DNA from 4 places in the Halobacillus shinanisalinarum genome. Region 1 is predicted to be linked to each of the others. Evidence: riboswitches for the same ligand, from Rfam matches in the RefSeq annotation. Region 1 holds a riboswitch; each other region holds the start of a gene.
What was found. A riboswitch is a leader RNA that binds a small molecule or an ion and turns the genes downstream of it on or off. The one in region 1 is predicted to bind cobalamin.

Region 1 (5,053 bases):
AATAGCGATTTTCACCGCCTAACTGAATCCCCATTAAAATAGCAAAAGCTGCTTCACCCCATCCGCTGTTCGGGCTCGGATGACGCTTTGAATGATGAACTAACAAAGTAATCGCTTCTCTTTTCGTTTGAAAAGTACTCTTCTCTAATAACAAAAGTAACATCGATGTCAGTCGGGCCGGAACCCAGTTCAGCACATCATCCAATCGGGCCGACGCCCATCCAAAATGGTAGAATCGATCATGTCGGTATCCGACCATTGAGTCACACGTATTCACGGCACGATAAAGCATAGCTAAAGGAGCCCCACCTAAAAGAGCAAAGAAAAGGGGTGCCGTAATGCCATCACTCGTATTTTCGGCAACCGTCTCAATCGCACCTCTCGCCAACTCAGATTCATCTAAATGTTCGGTATCCCTTCCGACAATCATGGATAAATGCTGACGTGCTCGAGTATAGTCGGACTCTGTTAACGGGGTATATACATTCATCGATGCTTCTTTCAAGCCCTTTAAAGAGATCGTTGTCCAAATAAAGAAGGACTCCAAGACCACTCCCAGCCCAACATGAACGTGATAGCCGAGTGCAGTAATAGACCATGTAATCACGAAAACAACACTGCACACAATGAGAACCATAGCCACCCCTTTGAAGCGGCGAAGACTCCCTTTATTCCCCCTGCTTTCAAGAAAATGAATCAAGCTTCCCATCATGCGGACGGGATGTGGCAGCCAGCGTGGATCCCCAAGCCATAGATCTAGTAAAAGCGCTGCAGTTAAAGCAATGAGGTGTTCGATCATTGAGGCTTCATTCTTTCCAAATAACGTTCAATGGCTTCCTTAGTAGCCTCATAAATCATCTGCCCAATCTTGCTCCCGAGAAAGGTAATCGGTCCTGCATATTCCAGCTGTCTCTCCGTCTGAGTGCTCGCAATCATAATGCTGTCCGTGGACGTCCCTGTAGCTTCAGTATTTGTCAACGAATCCTTAATTCCACATGTTGAAAAAGCTTTCGTCTTCGCTTCCGTCGCTGTTACGATTCCTTGAATAAATGCTTGTTCAGATAGGTGGCCATCGATGAAAACCCAAGTATTTACCGTCCCAGGCTGATCTGCCTCTACTCGTTTATCCCCATGGACAACATCTACTGCATTACCCAACCCAGCTGTAACTAAAATCAGGATAGAAACACCGTCTCCCAGGAAAAATCGTTCCGAATAGTCCGACAGGTGGGCTGCTGTGATCATCGCTAAAGTGTCATGTTCAGTCAGCTCCCACTGCTGACATTTTTCTATCATGAATTGGGAAGGAGATTCACAGTTAAAGCTTTTATCAACATGATAGTTGATAAAGTTACGATACCAGCCAAATCCCCCTCCCTTTACCGCTGAAGAAAAAGTTTTAAGCAACTGGGGGGTTCTTACAACAATCTTCTCCTCTGTGGCTTCCACAAGCGCAGGTGTAATAGCAGCCCTCGTTTTGTCTAAAAAATAATCCGGGAGCAAGTTCATCTGGGGGCTTGATAACGTAGGATTAGCATGAACATCAATCGAAGAATGATAGACTCGCTCAAGTAAAGGCTTTTGCATCACTTCTTCTGGCTTGCCGATCTGAGTGATCTGCCCTTGGTCGATCAGTAACAGACGGTCACAATACAGACTGGCTATATTTAAATCATGAAAAATCGACACGACCGTTAAATGGCTTGTCAGCGAAAGCTGTTTCAGTTCATCCAAGAGCTGTTTTTGATAACTGAAGTCGAGATGATTCGTCGGCTCATCAAGCAGCAAAACATCTGGTTCCTGAACCAGAGCTTGGGCCAGATAAACACGTTGTCTTTCCCCTCCACTTAAATGATTGAGAGGGAGAGACATCATTTCTGTCAGTCCAGTTTGCTTTAACACATGTTCAACCACTTCTTTATCCCGCTCCGTCGGCTGCTTAAAAAAGCCTGACTGATAGGCATAACGTCCCATCATCACAGTTTCGTAGACATTGTAGGAAAAAAAGCTCTGCTGAACCTGGGGCAATGTCGCAACCTTGCGAGCAAGTTGTTTACGAGGGTAATGACCAAGGGGCTTCCGATCAATAACCACTTCCCCTTCCCATAGAGGAAGAATCCCACTCATCAATTTAAATAAGGTTGTTTTTCCACTTCCATTAGGACCAACCACACCAAAAAACTCACCACGATTGACTTGAAAATCGACATGATCAACAATGGGCTTAGTTTCATATCCACCCGTCATATTGGTTACTTGAATCATACACTCGCCCCTTTTTTCCTCTGCTGGTAAAGAATAAAAGCAAAAATCGGTGCTCCTATCAGCGATGTAATCACCCCAATAGGCAACTCAGCTGGGGCAATAATCGTTCGTGAAACGAGGTCTGCCAAAATTAAGAACGTCGCTCCATTAATCAAAGACAGTGGAATAAGATGCCGGTGGTCTGTACCAAAAACCCTCCGGCAAATATGAGGAACGACTAGACCGACGAAACCAATTGTCCCTGATACAGCAACTGCCGCCCCAGTTAAAATCGAAGCAGCTAATAAGATCAATGATTTTCTTTTCTCCGTAGGAACACCCAGCTGCTTTGCCCGTTCCTCGCCTAACGACATCGCATTTAATTCCTGCCCCTGAGTCATAAGAAGCAGTACACCAACCATAAAAAAGGGGAGCAGTAACCCCACGTGACTCCATCCCCGCATCGCTACACTTCCCAGGAGCCAGCCGACAATTTGGCGAAGCTCCTCCCCTGTAAGCGCAATCATGAGAGAAATAACCGAGCCGAGAAAAGATCCCATGACGATCCCTGTCAAGATGAGCGTCTCGATAGAAAGTGTTCGATCAAGCATGCGTGCAAATCCAATAACGAAGAGCAGTGTAAGGACTGCCGTGCAGATGCTGACAATGGGGAGTGTGAAGGAGGCGAAAACCGGTAAAGAAAATCCCACAAACAGAACCAACACTGCTCCGACAGACGCACCCGAAGATACACCTAAGGTATAAGGGTCAGCTAGCGGATTTTGTAGTAGACCTTGAAAAGAAGCCCCGGCTATAGCTAGTGATGCACCCACTAAACCAGCTAATACGACGCGTGGCAAGCGAACATCCACAATAATACTGATGTTTATAGGATCAATATTTGATTGATAGGGACTTATCGTTTCTGCTATCGCCCCAATGATGACAGGAAGCGGAATAGGTACACTGCCAACAGCCACTCCTGCCAGCCATGCACCTACTAAAATGATTACGCTTCCTATATAAGCTAACGGTTTATTCATCACCGAACGTTTCCGGATAAACAGCTTCAGCCAACCGCTCTATCCCTTCAATCAAACGTGGACCCGCACGTGTAACAAGATCAGAGTGAACGTCATATACCTGTTTCTTCTCGTTTGCCGGTACTTCTTCCCAGCCTTCTCTAGAAAGCACTTTTTCTACAGGTTTCTCTGTATAATAGCCATAGGTTGTAATGATGACATCTGGCTGTAAGTTAATAATGGCCTCCTCATTCATTTTCACCCATCCTTCTTGGTTTGCAGCAGCATTCTCTGCATTGATCGCTTGGAGCATATGATGCATGAATGTACCCGTTCCAGTTGTATAAATTTCCGGAGCCGGAGACACTTCTACAAATACACTTTTAGGATCTTTGATCTCAGAGGCTTTTTCCTTAATTCCTTTAAGCTTATCCTTCATTCCAGTTACAATGCTGTCCGCTTTCTCCTGCTCATTTACCAATTTACCCACCGAGTGAATCGTTTCATAAACACCCTTAAAATCAGAGGCGTTCTTCACAACATAGACCGGAATCCCCGCATTACTAATTTGGTCAAGCGCAGCCTGAGAGTTATGAGCACTTGAACCGTGCGCAAGAACGAGATCAGGTTTTAATGATAAAACTTTCTCGGTATTAATTTGCATCCCGCCAACTCTATCAATCTCCTTGACCTGCTCAGGGTAGTTATCGTGATCTGACACCCCGACAACCTGTTCTCCTGCATCAACGGCAAACACAATTTCTGTGTTACTTGGAATCAATGAAACAATTCGTTCAGGGTCTTCTTCCAGAACCACTTCATTACCCGCAGAATCTTCTACGGTCAGAGGGTAAGTCGTTCCTTCTTGACCTTGGGTTTCTTCTGTAGTTGTATCACTCATGCTTTCCTCTGGCTGACTTGAGTTCTCATTGCTTGCACAACCTACTAGCAAACCGATCGTCATCAGAAGTATAAATATGTAATTTGATAGTCGTTTCAAGTTTATCTCTCCCATAAATTAAAAAATTTTTGAGCACAAAAAAACACATCCCGCAATGATGATGTGTACACAAAAGGATTTTGCAATGACGCTAAAGCACATACACGACAGCTTCCTTTTTTACTATACACCTCCTATCCGCGTAGGTATTGGTGAGAAAAACAGGTAGGTCTCCTGGCTTATGGTCATTGCTCCCTGCTCCTTCCCATGCTTTTCACACAGTGGAATCGTGCAGGTTGCTCGCAAATACAGTGGCGGGACCGCGTTGGATTTCAACCAACTTCCCTATTAAGTGATGAATGACATCACGCCTGTTTCTTCCCCTATTCAACTATCTACCATTCTACTAAAGATTATGAAAAAATGCTTGGTTTTTAGACTTTTTTTGTCAAATATCTTCCTTATGGTATGTAACAACATGGTTGATTACATTCATAAGGAAACGGATCAACATAATTATACAGAAAACGCTAATGAATGTGTACACCCAGGTCCACGTATAGTACTCAACTAATTCAGTATACCTTTCAAGAAGGACTTCGATTGAAAGTCAGAATAGAAGTGTAGATGGCGCATTGTAAGGCAATACGCGAATAGCTTGAGTGAAAAGTTGTTTGATAAAAGTAAATACAAACGATTGGAACAAGGATCATTTCATATAACAGACTAGAACTAAAATATTGACTGAATAGGTTGACAGGATAATCGATCATTTTTTCCTCAACAACTATAACACCTGCAACGGTAGCAATATAGGAGGTCATGAAGAAAATGATAATTTTGTCTT
Region 2 (5,053 bases), 2.3 Mb from region 1:
CTGTTTTTGCACCTTCAGCAGGCAACGTTTCGTCATGGTACTCGATGGCACGTTCAGGATCTAAAGATAAGTTAAATTGATCTCTCCAACGGAACTCAAAGCGTGCTTTTGATAAGGCATCATCGCGTTTCTGTGCACCTGGATGTCCTTTTGCCAAATCAGCTGCATGGGCTGCAATTTTATAAGTAATCACTCCCTCACGAACATCATCCCTATTCGGTAAGCCTAAGTGTTCTTTTGGCGTTACATAACAAAGCATGGCTGTCCCGTACCAGCCAATCATGGCTGCTCCAATCGCAGAAGTAATGTGATCATAACCAGGAGCTACATCCGTTGTAAGCGGTCCAAGAGTATAAAAGGGCGCTTCCTTACACACTTCCAATTGTTTGTCCATGTTTTCTTTAATGAGATGCATGGGTACATGACCCGGCCCTTCCACCATCACCTGCACATCATGCTCCCACGCAATTTGTGTTAACTCTCCAAGCGTTTCTAATTCTGCAAACTGTGCTTCATCATTTGCATCGGCAATGGATCCAGGACGTAAGCCATCCCCTAAGGAGAAGGAAATATCATAGGTTTTCATAATTTCACAGATTTCTTCAAAATGAGTATACAAAAAGCTTTCTTCATGGTGATATAAGCACCACTGGGCCATGATCGACCCGCCCCGGGATACAATTCCAGTTAAACGCTCTGCTGTCAGCGGGACATATCTTAATAGAACGCCTGCATGGATCGTGAAGTAATCCACCCCCTGCTCGGCTTGTTCAATCAACGTATCACGGTAAACCTCCCACGTCAGATCCTCGGCAACGCCATTTACTTTCTCTAGTGCCTGATAAATAGGAACGGTCCCCACCGGTACTGAAGAGTTTCGAATAATCCACTCTCGAGTTGTGTGAATGTCTTTCCCCGTTGATAAGTCCATAATATTATCTGCACCCCAACGTGTAGCCCAGGTCATCTTTTCCACTTCTTGTTCGATAGAGGAGGAAACAGCAGAATTGCCAATGTTCGCATTAATTTTGACGTGGAAATGACGACCGATAATCATAGGTTCTATCTCTGGGTGATTAATATTAGCAGGAATAATTGCACGACCCTTTGCCACTTCATCTCTGACAAACTCCGGATCCATATTTTCCCTAATTGCGATAAACTCCATTTCGGGAGTAATCATTCCCTGTTTAGCATAATGAAGCTGCGAGACATTTTTCCCTTTTGTAGCGCGTAATGGTTTACGGTTTAATCCAGGAAACACCTTATCGTTTGCACGAGGGTCATTCTCATCCTTGTACCCATTATCTTCAGGCTTTATTTCGCGGCTTTCATATTCTTCAACATCGCCCCGTTCTTGAATCCATACACGGCGAGTGGCTGGAACACCCTTGGTAATATCAACGGAGTAATTTGGATCTGTATAAGGACCGCTTGTGTCATACACACGTACTGGAGGATTTTCCTCTTCTCCAAACGTCCCTGATGTTGGACTTAATCCAATTTCACGCATGGGAACCTTAATACCAGGTCTTGATCCTGTTACATATACTTTTTTACTTCCTGAAAAATTAGACATGATGGAAATGTTTCTTTCGTTTAATGAACTCGTTGACATCATAAATCTCTCCTTTTTTAAAATGTAAAGGACGAGATAAGGAACAATAGAGAGGAGAAAGCATACAGAAGTACATAAAAAAGCCAGGCCATAAAAATATGGACCCGGCTAATATGTATGCAGAAGTAGGATTGCATTGATGATTGGTTAACTTCCCCACGCTGGTATGATCCAGATCAGGTCCCAAGAGTCAAGAAGCTTCAACGCGCTTCTCTCTCAGTCCAAACTATTGGACTCCCCTAGTTATTTCTATTCAATTTGATTACAGTATATATGATTCTTGAGGAAAAACAAACCTTAAATTGAAAATATATCTTACCTGACTCATCCATTCTCTAAAATAAAAGAAATCTTTTCAGCATCAACATTCCATCCAAAATCAATCCACATACTGAGAATATGAGGTTTTAGATGATGCCTATGTTTTGAATGACGTTCCAAAAAATAATTGGAAGACACTTTCAGCTATTGTTAATTTTCCAAATACTTGATATATTTAAGAAGACAATTGTATAGGTGTAGAAATAGGTGCAGGTAAATGTATTCATTTATCTGCTTAAAAGGGAAGTTCGGTTAGAACCCGACGCTGTCCCGCAACTGTATTTAGGAGCAATTCGAATAAACCACTGTTTTCATGGAACATGGAAATGGGAAGGTTCGAGGAGCGATGATCATAAGCCAGGAGACCTGCCTGTTTTTAGCGAACACTAAAACCTACGCGGATAGGAGGTGTTAAGGGCGAGAATAGCAGGAATGCTACATGGTTTGTTTTCATTACCATGTATTATTTGATGGATACGCAGCTTAACAACTTCTTTTGGAAGTTGTTTTTTTATGGTTAAAAATTCTAGTGATAAACATGCTTGAGGAGGTACCCTTTGTTTGGTTCAGTCGAGTATTATTGCCAATTATTTAAAGCTGGTATTATGAACAATTTCATTGCAGATCACAGCTGTTCATTGCGTACTAAATATTCACAATTAAGAGCTGACGTTATGAAACGAGAATATAAATATGAGAAAAAAGAAGTACACTTACAAAATCTCGAAAAGGCCTATGAAAAAATATATGCAGAGATTTTTGGAGCCCTGCAAAAATAAGAACGACTCATAGAAAGGGAAAAGTTCCCTGTATTTTGTAAGCGGTTTCCTTAATGTTGACATTATTAGGAGGGTCATTGATGGCAGAACAAACTGTGTATAAACCTGGTTTAGACGGAGTTATTGCTGCAGAAACAGGTATTTCTTATTTGGATGTAGAAGCAGAAGAAATTGTGATCAGAGGGTATGAATTAATCGAGCTGGCGGAGAAAAAGCAATACTTGGATTTGGTCCATCTTTTGTTACAAGGTTCATTACCTAAAGATAGCGACCGAGCATCGCTTCAGAAAGAATTAAAGCAAGAATATAGTCTCCCTCCCAAATTCTTTAGGCTGTTTGAGCAACTTCCGAAAAAAACGCACCCCATGGATGCATTACGTACGGGAATTTCAGCGCTTTCAGGATATGATGAGAGGTTAAACGAGCGTAATGAAGAAGAAAATTTAAAGAAAGCGATGCTTCTTTTAGCAAAAATCCCAAATATCGTTGCAAACAGTTACCATATTCTCCATGGTCAAAAGCCAGTGAAGCCTAAGCAAGACTTACCTTATAGTGATAACTTTTTATATATGATTACTGGAAAAAAACCGACTGCACGTGAAGCAGCTATTTTTGATCAGTCATTGATGGTCTACAGTGAACATGAAATGCCGAACTCCACCTTTGCTGCACGAGTCATCGCCTCCACAAATGCTGATATTTACGGGGCTCTAACTGGAGCCGTGGCATCGCTGAAAGGAAACTTACATGGGGGTGCCAATGAGGCTGTCATGTATATGCTACTGGAAGGAGAAACGATCGAAGGTTTCCGTTACCTGCTCTATAAGAAGCTGAAAAACAAAGAAAAAGTCATGGGTTTCGGGCACCGAGTTTACATGAAGAAAATGGATCCAAGGGCTGCATTAATGAAAGAGGCTTTACGTGAGCTTGCCGAGGAAAAAGGTCGCATGGATTTATTCGAGATGTGTGAAGCAGGAGAAACCCTCATACGTGAAGAAAAAGGATTATATCCAAATCTTGATTATTACGCAGCCCCTGTTTATTATTTGCTTGGTATTCCAATCGAACTGTATACGCCCATTTTCTACGCATCGCGTACGTTAGGTTTATGTGCTCACATCTTTGAACAACATTCCAATAATAAATTGTTCAGGCCTCGCGTACATTACACAGGACCACGTGGGCTTCATCCTTAAAAAAAGCGATAGTGAGCTTACATGAGTTTTTCTTTCTCTCCGGTCGGCTAAGACCGACCGAGGAGTCTTTACATATTCTTAAAAAAGAGGTGGAACATGTTATGACAGAAGTGAAAATGAACACAGTTCAATCAACAGATCAAGTAGTAGAACAAATTGCCGATTATGCGGTCAATGGAACGATTTCGAGTAAGGAAGCGCTGGAAACAGCACGTTATGTATTAATGGATACCTTGGGGTGTGGCTTACTGGCGCTTCGTTACCCAGAATGCACCAAACACCTTGGCCCTATTGTACCCGGAACGATCGTTCCAAACGGCGTTCAAGTTCCTGGGACACAGTATAAACTAGATCCCGTCCATGCGGCGTTCAATATTGGATGTATGATTCGCTGGCTGGATTACAATGATACGTGGCTTGCAGCCGAATGGGGTCACCCTTCTGATAACCTCGGAGGTATTTTAGCTGTGGCCGACTACCTAAGCCGTGAGCGTATCGCCGAAGCCAAGGTGCCTCTTACGATGGACACTGTTTTGGAGTACATCGTAAAAGCGCACGAAATACAAGGCATTCTTGCTTTGGAAAACAGTTTGAACCGCCAGGGCTTAGATCATGTTCTGTATGTAAAAGTAGCGACAACCGCTGTTGTTACGGCGATGTTAGGGGGAAGCAAAGAAGACGTTGTCAACGCGGTTTCCCAAGCGTGGATTGATAATTCCAGCCTTCGAACGTATCGCCACGCACCAAACACAGGTTCAAGAAAATCTTGGGCTGCTGGAGATGCGACAAGCCGCGGAGTTCGCCTAGCCCTCATGACGATGAAGGGGGAAATGGGATACAAAACCCCGTTATCTGCACCAGGCTGGGGCTTCCAGGATGTACTGTTTGATGGGAAGGAATTGACGATTGCCCGCCCATTTGACTCTTACGTTATGGAAAACATCTTATTTAAGATTTCTTATCCAGCCGAGTTCCATGCACAAACGGCAGCCGAGGCAGCGATTCAATTGCGTGATCAGGTGGCTGATCGATTGGATGAGATTGAAAAAATAGAAATAACGACCCATGAATCGGCCATACGAATCATTGATAAAAAAGGCCCTCTTCATAATCCGGCAGACCGCGACCATTGCTTGCAG
Region 3 (5,053 bases), 1.1 Mb from region 1:
ACTTCCGTGATTAAAAATAAATTCAAGCGGCTTAACGATTCAATTGAAAAGAATCCTGAACAAAGCTAGATGACAAAGCCTGCTTCCTGATTAAGGAACAGGCTTTACCTTACCTTCCTTTAGGTATCTTACTTGGTTCTCCTATTTCATCCCCATTATTATCAGCCTAACTGTTCCTTTATTAACTTTTCATCATCCATCTATGTTAAGAACTGCGCAAAAGGTGTTTAGTTTTATAAAGCAACTTCCTCAATCGTTGAACTTCCCTCGGTTCCCTCTTCATCAAGCCATTTCCAATTCTCATACAACCTAATTCGACCGTCGGGTAAGATTTCTGAAGTTGAAACACATTTTCCGCCCCTTATCTCATTATAGATATTAACGTGATTATATCTAAACTCCAAACACCCATCTTCTCTCACCATTCCAACCAGTGTGCCTAATCTAATTTCTCCTCCATTATAGGTCGCTGAAATTATATTTCCATCTTGTTTATAATCGAAAAAAGTTTTTGAAGAAACTTCTCCATTCGCTGTATTTTCAACTGAAACAAACTTACGTCCGTTATAGTCTATCAAAAAATCGCCTCCTAAAACACTTAATTTTCAGATACTTTATCATAAGTTTATTTGTATAGCTATTCATTTGGCTTCTTCAACTACTTCTTTACAATACAATGAGGAACAGGCACCTTCCTGATTCAGAAAGATGCCCAATTGTTACCTTTACTTTTCAACAACTACTACTTCATTATTAATTTTTTCTCTAATCTGTCGGGCTGCTTCAACCATGTTTTTAAGGGCATCCGTTGTTTCGTTAATTCCTCTTGTCTTCAACCCACAGTCAGGGTTCACCCAGAATTGTCTCGGGTGAAGTACGTCTAATGCACGCAGGATGCTGCTTTCCATTTCATTCACTCCTGGCACTCTTGGACTATGGATGTCGTAAACGCCTAGGCCAATCCCTTTTTCATATGACTTTTTCTCAAAATCTGAAATTAATTCTCCGTGACTTCTGGCGGCTTCTATGGAAATGACGTCGGCATCCAATTGGTCAATGGTGTCCATGATTTCCCCGAACTCGGAATAACACATATGTGTATGGATTTGGGTCTCATCATGCACAGAAGACGTGGCAAGCCTAAAAGCGTAAACGGCTTCCTCCAAATATTCTTTTTGTTTTTCAACTTTTATCGGCAAGCCTTCTCGTAAAGCTGGTTCATCCACCTGAATCATATGGATGTTATTTTCTTCTAAAAACCTTATTTCTTTTTGTAGAGCCAAGGCAATTTGTTTAGTGACTTCAAATTTGCTGATATCTTCACGGACAAATGACCAATTTAAGATGGTTATCGGTCCAGTCAGCATACCTTTCACAGGTTTTTTTGTTAGAGATTGAGCGTAGGTAATTTCTTTTACTGTCATCGGTTTTGTGAGAGATACATCTCCATAAATGACGGGAGGTTTGACGCATCGGGAGCCGTATGATTGGACCCAACCATATCTCGTAAATGCAAACCCATCCAGTTTTTCTCCAAAGAATTCGACCATATCGTTGCGTTCAAACTCTCCATGTATGAGTACATCGAGCCCGATTTCCTCCTGGCGTTTTATCCATTCGTAAGTGTTCTCTTCAATAAACGATTGATAATATTCATCAGACCATTCCCCTCTTCGCCATTTCAGCCGTGCCTGACGAATTTCTTTTGTTTGTGGGAGACTACCAATCGTTGTTGTCGGCAATAGCGGAAGCTCGAAATAATCTTGATGTATTTTCTGGCGACTGGAATAGTGGGTTGAACGTTTTGGTTCAATATCTTTCCATAACTCTACTTCCTTTTGAACGTCTGCTTGATTTCTACTGGAAGACTTCCATAGTAATTCAATACACCGTGTACGTTCTTCTATATTTTTTTCAATCGTATGCCTACCATCATTTAGCCCTTCTGCTAACACTGTCACTTCTTCAAGCTTTTGGTCAGCGAATGACAGCGCATTTTTTATGACAGGGTCCAAGTCCTGTTCGGTGGTTACAGTTACTGGAACATGTAACAAACTGCAAGAAGGCTGTACGATAAGTCGATCTTTTTCAACTTCCGAAAGGAGATGTTCAAGTTGTGCGTATTTTGTGTCTAAATCTTCACTCCAAATGTTTCGGCCGTTAATCACCCCGGCAGCCAGATATTTATCTCTAGGGAAACCGTGCTTCTTCAATGAATCTAGATTGGCTCCCTCATCATGGACAAAATCAAGGCCTATCCCGGCAACTGGAAGGGAAACGACCTCCTTGTAATGATCAACGGATTCAAAATACGTTTGGAGAAGGATCTTTAAACTTGAAACACCATTTTGCATAGAGTCATATACTTCTCTAAATAACTGTATATCATCTTTGGTCATCGGCGTTGTTAGGATAGGTTCGTCCACCTGCACCCATTCGGCACCAGCTCTTTCTAGCTCATGAAGAACTTGTATGTATAGGGGGACAAGTTTTTTCAGCAGATTTTTAAATTCCTCTTTCTCATAACCCTTCGCCAATTTCAAAAATGAAACAGGACCCAGTATAACCGGCTTTCCTATGATTCCGAGTTTTTCTTTAGCTTCCAAAAAGTAATGTAACAGCCGATTCTCCGTTAGTGTTGGCTGGGCATCCGATTCAATCTCAGGCACAATGTAGTGATAATTTGTGTTAAACCACTTTGTCATTTCAGATGCCACCGCTTCATCATTACCTCGAGCGATATCAAAATACAATTCTATTGGCACTTCCCCACCCTTGTGTTGAAAACGGTCAGGTATAAAACCAAACATAACTGCTGTATCAAGCACATGATCATAAAGACTAAAGTCACCAACAGGAATGAGATCAATACCGATGTCCTGTTGCTTTTGTAGATCGTTTGTACGCAAATTCTCCATTTCAGACAAAAATTCACTTTTAGTTAAGTTTTCTTTCCAAAACTGTTCTAGGGTTTTTTTCCACTCTCTCTTTTCGCCTATTCTTGGATAACCAATCGTTGAACTTAATACTTTCGTCATCTTCATTCCTCCATTTTAAGTTTTGTAGACTAATAAAAAAATCTCCCTTTTTAAGAGAGATGGTCATGCAGCATTGGCAAATTCAAACTGTGGAAACAGCCTGAACACGTTACGCTCATAACACCTCCCTATACCTCGTAGGTTTAGTGCATTGTCTCAGGCAGGTCTCCTGACTCCATGATCTTCACTCCCCTGCGCCTTCCCACCCTTTTCTAACAAAAAGATAGTGACACTTCTGCAGGTAGCTACCATTTACAGTGGCGGGACCGTGCCGGATTTTCACCGAGCTTCCCTTTTAAGTTGAATAAGTTACAACACCTGAGTAATCAACGGTATTTAGTTTTCTATGCATGTATGTGTATTGAAATAAGAAAAAGCCTCTCTATATTTAGAGAGGCTTACACATACGCACCCCTCTTATTTCCCAAAGCATTTGCTTTGCTGGAATTAGCACATTATCAACGACTAAACGCTGACAGGTTGCCGGGCATCATAGGGCCAGTCCCTCCGCCTCTCTGAATAAGAGTTTTAATTTAGTTGGTTAAAGGCATACTAGCATGAGGTGAGATAACTGTCAATGTTTTCTGACAAAGATAAAATATAGTTCGCTTTCCTTAAATGATGTCATTATATAGTAAACCCTCATCAAACTGAATAATTTTCAGTCTCTCTGTATTTTTTATGAAAATACTTTTGTACATCTCTTCTCCCTGTTCATTTTCAAAAAGGGCCACGCGTTTATGCGAGTTATCCTCCATTATTTGAATCGAATGCGTTTCTAAATTAATATGTTTTTGCCAAATAGACTTTTCTTCAAATTCTTTTAGATTCTCATGATTAGCTGATCCTGTTTCTGTTTTTACTGTGTTTTCATTTGCCTTCACCCCATCGTTGCCTCCACAAGCTGCAAGGAATAGCATACTCAGCGCAATCAAGATTGTCTTTTTCATTTAAAACATTCCTCCTTCACATTTACCTTCTATGTTAAAAAATGATACTGATAGTTTCCTTAGAATAAACTAAGAATTCGATGAGAAACTTTAGGTCTAAGTGACGATTAGTGCTTTCACGGGGAGTCTCCTCTGCTTAAACAGAAAGCTATCCTGATAAAGAAAGGGACTTTTTTTCTGCTTCAACTATAGACATTTATCAGATAATGTTTTACTATATCCCCTTGTACTTTTAAAACATACAGCAAAGGGGTGTAACAAATGACCCGTTTACAAGTTTCAAGAAACATTGTTTTAGCTGTTTTTATGATTTCAACATTTGCAGTAGGAATGACAGAATATGTCGTAACCGGATTGCTCACTCAATTTGCTTCAGATCTTAATGTAAATGTTTCAACAACCGGCTTACTCTTAAGTGTCTATGCAATCAGTGTTGCTGTTTTTGGTCCTCTCCTACGAATGATTACGATTAAAGTTCCGCCTAAACCCTTGCTTATCAGTTTGATGGTTACCTTTATCATGAGTAATGCAATGGCTGCGATGGCTCCGAATTTCGAGATATTGTTGCTTTCAAGGCTATTCTCAGCAGCGATGCATGCCCCATTTTTTGGACTCTGTATGTCCATTGCCTTTACTATCTCCAAGCCAGAAAAACGCCCAAGTGCGATCGCAGCTGTCCAAGGCGGCCTTACGATTGCCATTATGCTCGGTGTTCCTTTTGGATCGTTTATTGGAGGTGTTTTGGACTGGCGTTATGTATTCTGGTTCATTGTTTTACTTGGTATAATTGCACTGATTGGTCTCGTATTGGTTACACCTAATCAGAAACCTGCAGTTGCACCAAAATTACGCGAAGAACTTCGTATTTTTAAAAATACAAATGTTTTACTTGTGCTTGCGATTATCGTCTTTGGATTCTCCGGCGTTTTTACGGCGTATACCTTTATAGAGCCAATGCTTCGTGAATTTGCTGGCTTTGGGGTTAGCGGTATCACCACGGGGTTCTTTTTCTTTGGGCTCGGTGCCGTTATTGGGAACTTTGTTTCTGGTAGAATACATCCTAAC
Region 4 (5,053 bases), 2.1 Mb from region 1:
AAGGCCCAAGTTTTCCGACCGACGTGTTTTCAAATATGACTTGATTATATCCAAAATGACGAGCGGTAATCAGAATCGATTCTACGCCTGTCAACATCTCCTGTTTCTCAACATGCTTAGGATCATTGAGTTCGACTACAAGCTTATCCCCTTCCTCACGTGAGGACTGGATCTTAACTTCTGAAGGAATAGGTGCATTTACTTCAGGATTTTCCTCATCCTTTTTTAATTCTTTTAAAGCATCACTTATTGAAAGTCCTTTGGTTATAGAGATAGGTACGAAGAAAGAGGTATCCTTTGAAGAAGGTTTGAGTACTTTAAAAATAAAGCTGCCTTCTTTTATAGATGACAATGAGGTGACCTCTCCATAACTGCCTAACGAAACTGGTGCCCCGTCTTCTGTCTGCAGGGAAATGTTATCAATATTGTAAGGTTCGACAGCCCACTTGATGCTATCTACAATCTTTGTAATCATCGCACTCCCACCGCTTACTGTAAAGTCATTCGGAAATATAACACTTGCTTTATTTGCGTCTTTGTTAATCGAAATATCAATGTCTTTCAAAAAGCTCTCTGATAACCCGAGCTTATCGGCATTTACTGTCTTCTTTTCTTCACCTTTTCCATTTTCCATTACCATTAGAGGAACGATATGTTGAGCATTTCGGTCAGCTACAGCTAAAGGCTCCATCTCATTCGTAATTTCTTCTACAAGCATACTGTTCAGTTGTTCACTCGTTGAGGCCATATCTCCTTGACTGCCTTCAGCAGGAAGCTTTTCCGGACTATTTGAACCTTCATGATTTCCTCGAGTCAACGTTTGATTTTCAGTAGTGGACTCAGGTGTCTCTAAAGCCCCATCTTGCATGGTATAAAATGAGAAAGGTACAACAACCGCCAGAATCAGCAAGGCCATTATAGAGGCGAGACCAGGCATAAGCCATCTCGGCCGTGAGTTCCTCTGTTGAGAATTTTCTTCAGGAATTTGACGATCATACTCCGCCTTCGTTTTTTTATCCTTAATTTCAGGGAGCTCATGCAGCATCTTTTCTAAACGGTTATTCTGTTCATCATTATGCTTCATGGTCATCCACCTCCCTTGCTTGTAAACGTTTTTTCAAAGCCTGCATCCCTCTATGTTGTGTTGTTTTCACTTTACTGTCACTGAACTGAAGGATATCTGCAGTTTCCTGTATAGACATTCCCTGAATATACCTCAAAATGATGACACTTTTTTGATCTAGCGTACATTGATCAAGCGCTTTATAAACTTCTCTCATTTGATCACTCAATTCAACGACTTCATCAGGTAAAGGTTCACCATCCTTCAAGGACTCCCCTTTTTCTTCCCAGTTAAAAAAGTCCATGATCCTCTTACGTTTTGTTCCTTGTTTGCGAAAATAGTCAATTGCCACATGGCGAGCAATAGAGAACAACCATGTTTTTTCACTGCTCCTCCCATCAAAAGATTGGTACGATTGGAGCACTTTTATATAAACCTCCTGTGTTAAATCTTCAGCTGCTTGACGGTTTTTAACCATATAATAAATAAATTGAAATAGATCTCGATGATACTTATCATAAAATTCATCAAAGAACGGTTTCACACCTTGAACCTCCCCGTTCACTCATATTGTCGTTTATGTAGATTAAAAAGTTACACTTCCCCATCATAATACGGATAATTAAAAATGAAAAATAATAATATCACACTACGAAAAGCGAGGATAGTTATAATTTTCTGAGCAAAAACAAAAAAGAAGCTGCCTTCTCTAGCAACTTCTTTTCTAAGATGGGTTTTCTATTCGAACATCGACATATTATACACTGGAAATCGCATGCCTCTTTTGATATTTAGAAAATAATGTACCTAGCACAGGGGAAAGCACGAGTATAAAAATGACGTTACTTGCAGCATGGTTTAAATCCATTGGCAGCCCAGCTAAATAATAAGCCCAGAATGGCTGCCCGACTGCCCTCATCGTTAATGAAATGATTAAGCCATATAAGATTCCACTAATAAACCCATATATTGAGAGAAGCCACACAGGTATCGTGGACCAAAACTTTCCGATTAATCCCGCTACCAATCCGATAATAGACCATGAAACGACTTGCCATATCGTCCAATACCCCATCCCTAAAAATATATTCGACAGAAAAGTAGTTAAAAAAGCCATAACAACTGCTGAAAACGGTCCTAACCAAAACCCTGTAATGATAATGATCGCCGTTACAGGCTGGGCATTGGGGATGTTTGCCATAACAAGCCTTCCTGCAATTGCCATAGAGGCGAGCATAGCGATCAAGGTAAGTTTATAGGTGTTCATTTCTCATCATTCCCAAGCGTGGAAGTCAAAAACGATTTCGTCTCCCTGTTTCACTTCATATTCATTAGCCCCGACCATTGCAGATTCACCATTAATTGTAAACAACCATGCCTTTTCGTCAGTAGCAGTGATTCCTTCTATGCCAGTAATAAACCCTTCATTTTCTTCCACTTCGAAGTTGTTCTTCATCACGTCCATTAGCATGGTTCCTTCTTCCACAGTCACGTCTTTAGTCGAAATGACTTTCTCGCCTTTATTCTTAGAAAGCTCAATTTGGAGGGTTACCTCTTGTTTCTCCTCTTGTTTGGAAGCCGTTTCCTCACCGCCGCTTTCCGATTGACAGCCTGCTAACACGAGCATTGTCAGCATAAGTGCAGATAATAGTGTAGACACCTTTCCCATAAAAAAAACTCCTCTTCCTATTTAAATTGACTCATAATGCTGTTCGAAGGAAGGATATGACTGGACAACACAGATCTAACTATAAAAAACCTGCTCTTCAATAGAAGAACAGGCTTAAGACATACCAGTTAGGCTATGTAAATACATTACACGAATCAGTCCGGTTGCCTCAAACGCTCAATCCCCGAAGCTTTGAAACAGCGTAAGATCAGGCAGGTCTACTGACTTGTGTGTCGTTCTACTCAAGGACCTTCCCGCGACTTATCCGCAGTGGTCTTCCTTATTTCGTCTACACATACAGTTGCGAGGACAGTTCTGGCCTTTCACCAGATTCCCTATTTCATCCATAAAGGTACCTAAATCTATTTATTAAGTTCCTGTTCATCGTACATGAAGAGCAGTCAATTATCAAGCTATTTGTTATTAGTCTCAAGGTCAACAGGCAGTTTAAACGTAAAGGTAGTACCTTCATTTACTTTACTATGGACATGTATGGAACCCCTATGTGCTTCTACAATATTATTAGCTATCGCAAGCCCTAGACCTGTTCCCTTTTTACTTGTCTCTCTTTTCCTAGATTTATCTGCTTTATAAAATCTCTCAAAAACAAATGGAAGATCTTCCTCTGGAATTCCCGGGCCTGAATCAATGACTTCAAACACCCATTCAGTAGCTGTTCGTTTAATATTTACATCGACTACTCCTTGCTCTTCAGAATGACGGATCGCATTATCGATTAAGTTCGTTAAGACTTGTTCAATACGATCAGCATCTACATTCATCGTCTCGAAGTTATCGCCAAAATGAAGGTGTAACTCAACACCCCGCTCACTTGCTAATCCTTGGAATTTACGAATAATCTTATCTAAGAGCGGCTTTACTTCAACCGAGTCAATATATAAAGTAATATGACCCGCTTCCATTCTTGCCAGGTCAAGTAGTTCATTTACTAGCCTGCCAATACGCAGTGATTCATCATGTATGATTTTCGCCAGTTCATTTTTATCTTCTTTTGATTCTGCGATATCATCTACAATGGCTTCACTGTATCCTTGCAACATGGAGATTGGTGTTCGAAGTTCGTGTGAAACGTTAGCGATAAAGTCTTTCCTTAACTTATCTAACCTTCGTTCTTCCGTCATGTCACGAAGCACGGCGACTGCCCCCCTAATATAGGTTCGATCATAAAGTGGGGTCATGAGCATAACCCATGTACGGCCTTGAACTGTGATTTCGGTCATAACTTCCTGCTCACTTTCGATGACTTCATCAAACTGTTTTTTTAATGGCTGGGGAACTTGCCGTCTTTCTTCAGATGCTTGAACAGAGTGATTTTCATATCTCCATGATTGATAAAATTGGTCCGCAGGTGGATTTGAGACTAAAATTTCTCCCTTGCGATTGATCGTTAAAACTCCATCAGCCATAGATCGTAAAATTCCGGAAAGCTGCTCTTTTTCCTGATTTACGGCATTAATGTGGAACTTAAGCTCTCGTCCCATACGATTGAATGCCATCGCTAATTCACCAATTTCGTCATGTGTTAAAATTGGAATCTTTGTATTAAATTCTCCTTTAGCAAGTTCAAGTGCCCCTTCTCTCATTTTTATCAAGGGAGCGGTGATACGTGTAGATAGGAAGAAGGCAAAGATTGTTGTCAAGATAATGGCAATTCCCGCCCCTAAGAAAATTATTTTTGTCGTTTGATTTGAAGTCTTTTGAATCGTATCTAGTGATTGATATACAAATACAGCTCCCCGCTCATTGGCAAGCGGTGTCCCGACTACCATAACCTCAAGCTCGGACTGGTTAAACCCTGCCACTTTCATAACATCCTCACCGTTTTCTATAACTGAGGAAAGTTCATTGTCGTTCATAAACCAGTTATAGCCTATAGTTGGCAATTTGTTTGAGTCACTGGAAGATGTTAAAAAATCAGATGAATCGTAAGCTACAAGGATTTGACTAGCAGGGTCTTTAATTAAATTGGTCATAGATAATATTAAGTCTCGGTCCTCGTATTCTTCCACAACCTCAGATACTTTCGAAGCTGTTTGCAACAAATCCCGTTCTGCTTCTAATACATGATAATTTTCAAAAAACTTTAAAAGGAGGAAGGTCAGTATAACTAAAACGAAACAAACAAGCAGAAGAATGGTAAACCATAGTTTTCCTACAACACTTCTCCAGAACATTACTCGCCACTAACCTCAAATTTATAACCAACGCCCCATACTGTAACGATCATCCCCGCCGCATCCGTTGATACCTTACTTAATTTTTCACGAAGGCGTTTCACATGTGTATCCACAGTGCGCAAA

Region 2: it holds a riboswitch for cobalamin, as region 1 does, so the genes downstream of both, MUO14_RS22655 (hypothetical protein) here and MUO14_RS11020 (ABC transporter substrate-binding protein) in region 1, are expected to answer to the same signal.
Region 3: it holds a riboswitch for cobalamin, as region 1 does, so the genes downstream of both, metE (5-methyltetrahydropteroyltriglutamate--homocysteine S-methyltransferase) here and MUO14_RS11020 (ABC transporter substrate-binding protein) in region 1, are expected to answer to the same signal.
Region 4: it holds a riboswitch for cobalamin, as region 1 does, so the genes downstream of both, MUO14_RS01000 (DUF4430 domain-containing protein) here and MUO14_RS11020 (ABC transporter substrate-binding protein) in region 1, are expected to answer to the same signal.

The regions. Positions count from the first base shown of each region.
Region 1 is NZ_CP095074.1:2,238,691-2,243,743, forward strand. It holds gene cbiB (adenosylcobinamide-phosphate synthase CbiB) at 1-796, opposite strand, end outside; gene MUO14_RS11010 (adenosylcobinamide amidohydrolase) at 796-2,265, opposite strand; gene MUO14_RS11015 (FecCD family ABC transporter permease) at 2,262-3,287, opposite strand; gene MUO14_RS11020 (ABC transporter substrate-binding protein) at 3,280-4,266, opposite strand; cobalamin riboswitch at 4,414-4,596, opposite strand; gene MUO14_RS11025 (CBO0543 family protein) at 4,794-5,053, opposite strand, start outside.
Region 2 is NZ_CP095074.1:4,567,171-4,572,223, reverse strand. It holds gene thiC (phosphomethylpyrimidine synthase ThiC) at 1-1,618, opposite strand, end outside; TPP riboswitch at 1,755-1,869, opposite strand; cobalamin riboswitch at 2,128-2,327, shown strand; gene MUO14_RS22655 (hypothetical protein) at 2,497-2,718, shown strand; gene mmgD (citrate synthase) at 2,796-3,914, shown strand; gene MUO14_RS22645 (bifunctional 2-methylcitrate dehydratase/aconitate hydratase) at 4,016-5,053, shown strand, end outside.
Region 3 is NZ_CP095074.1:3,345,762-3,350,814, reverse strand. It holds gene MUO14_RS16625 (RDD family protein) at 1-69, shown strand, start outside; gene MUO14_RS16620 (avidin-fold protein) at 234-578, opposite strand; gene metE (5-methyltetrahydropteroyltriglutamate--homocysteine S-methyltransferase) at 726-3,038, opposite strand; cobalamin riboswitch at 3,181-3,375, opposite strand; SAM riboswitch class I at 3,453-3,564, opposite strand; gene MUO14_RS16610 (hypothetical protein) at 3,653-3,988, opposite strand; gene MUO14_RS16605 (MFS transporter) at 4,250-5,053, shown strand, end outside.
Region 4 is NZ_CP095074.1:178,317-183,369, forward strand. It holds gene MUO14_RS00985 (GerMN domain-containing protein) at 1-1,084, opposite strand, end outside; gene sigX (RNA polymerase sigma factor SigX) at 1,074-1,607, opposite strand; gene MUO14_RS00995 (ECF transporter S component) at 1,821-2,330, opposite strand; gene MUO14_RS01000 (DUF4430 domain-containing protein) at 2,337-2,732, opposite strand; cobalamin riboswitch at 2,927-3,107, opposite strand; gene MUO14_RS01005 (ATP-binding protein) at 3,146-4,927, opposite strand; gene MUO14_RS01010 (response regulator transcription factor) at 4,927-5,053, opposite strand, start outside.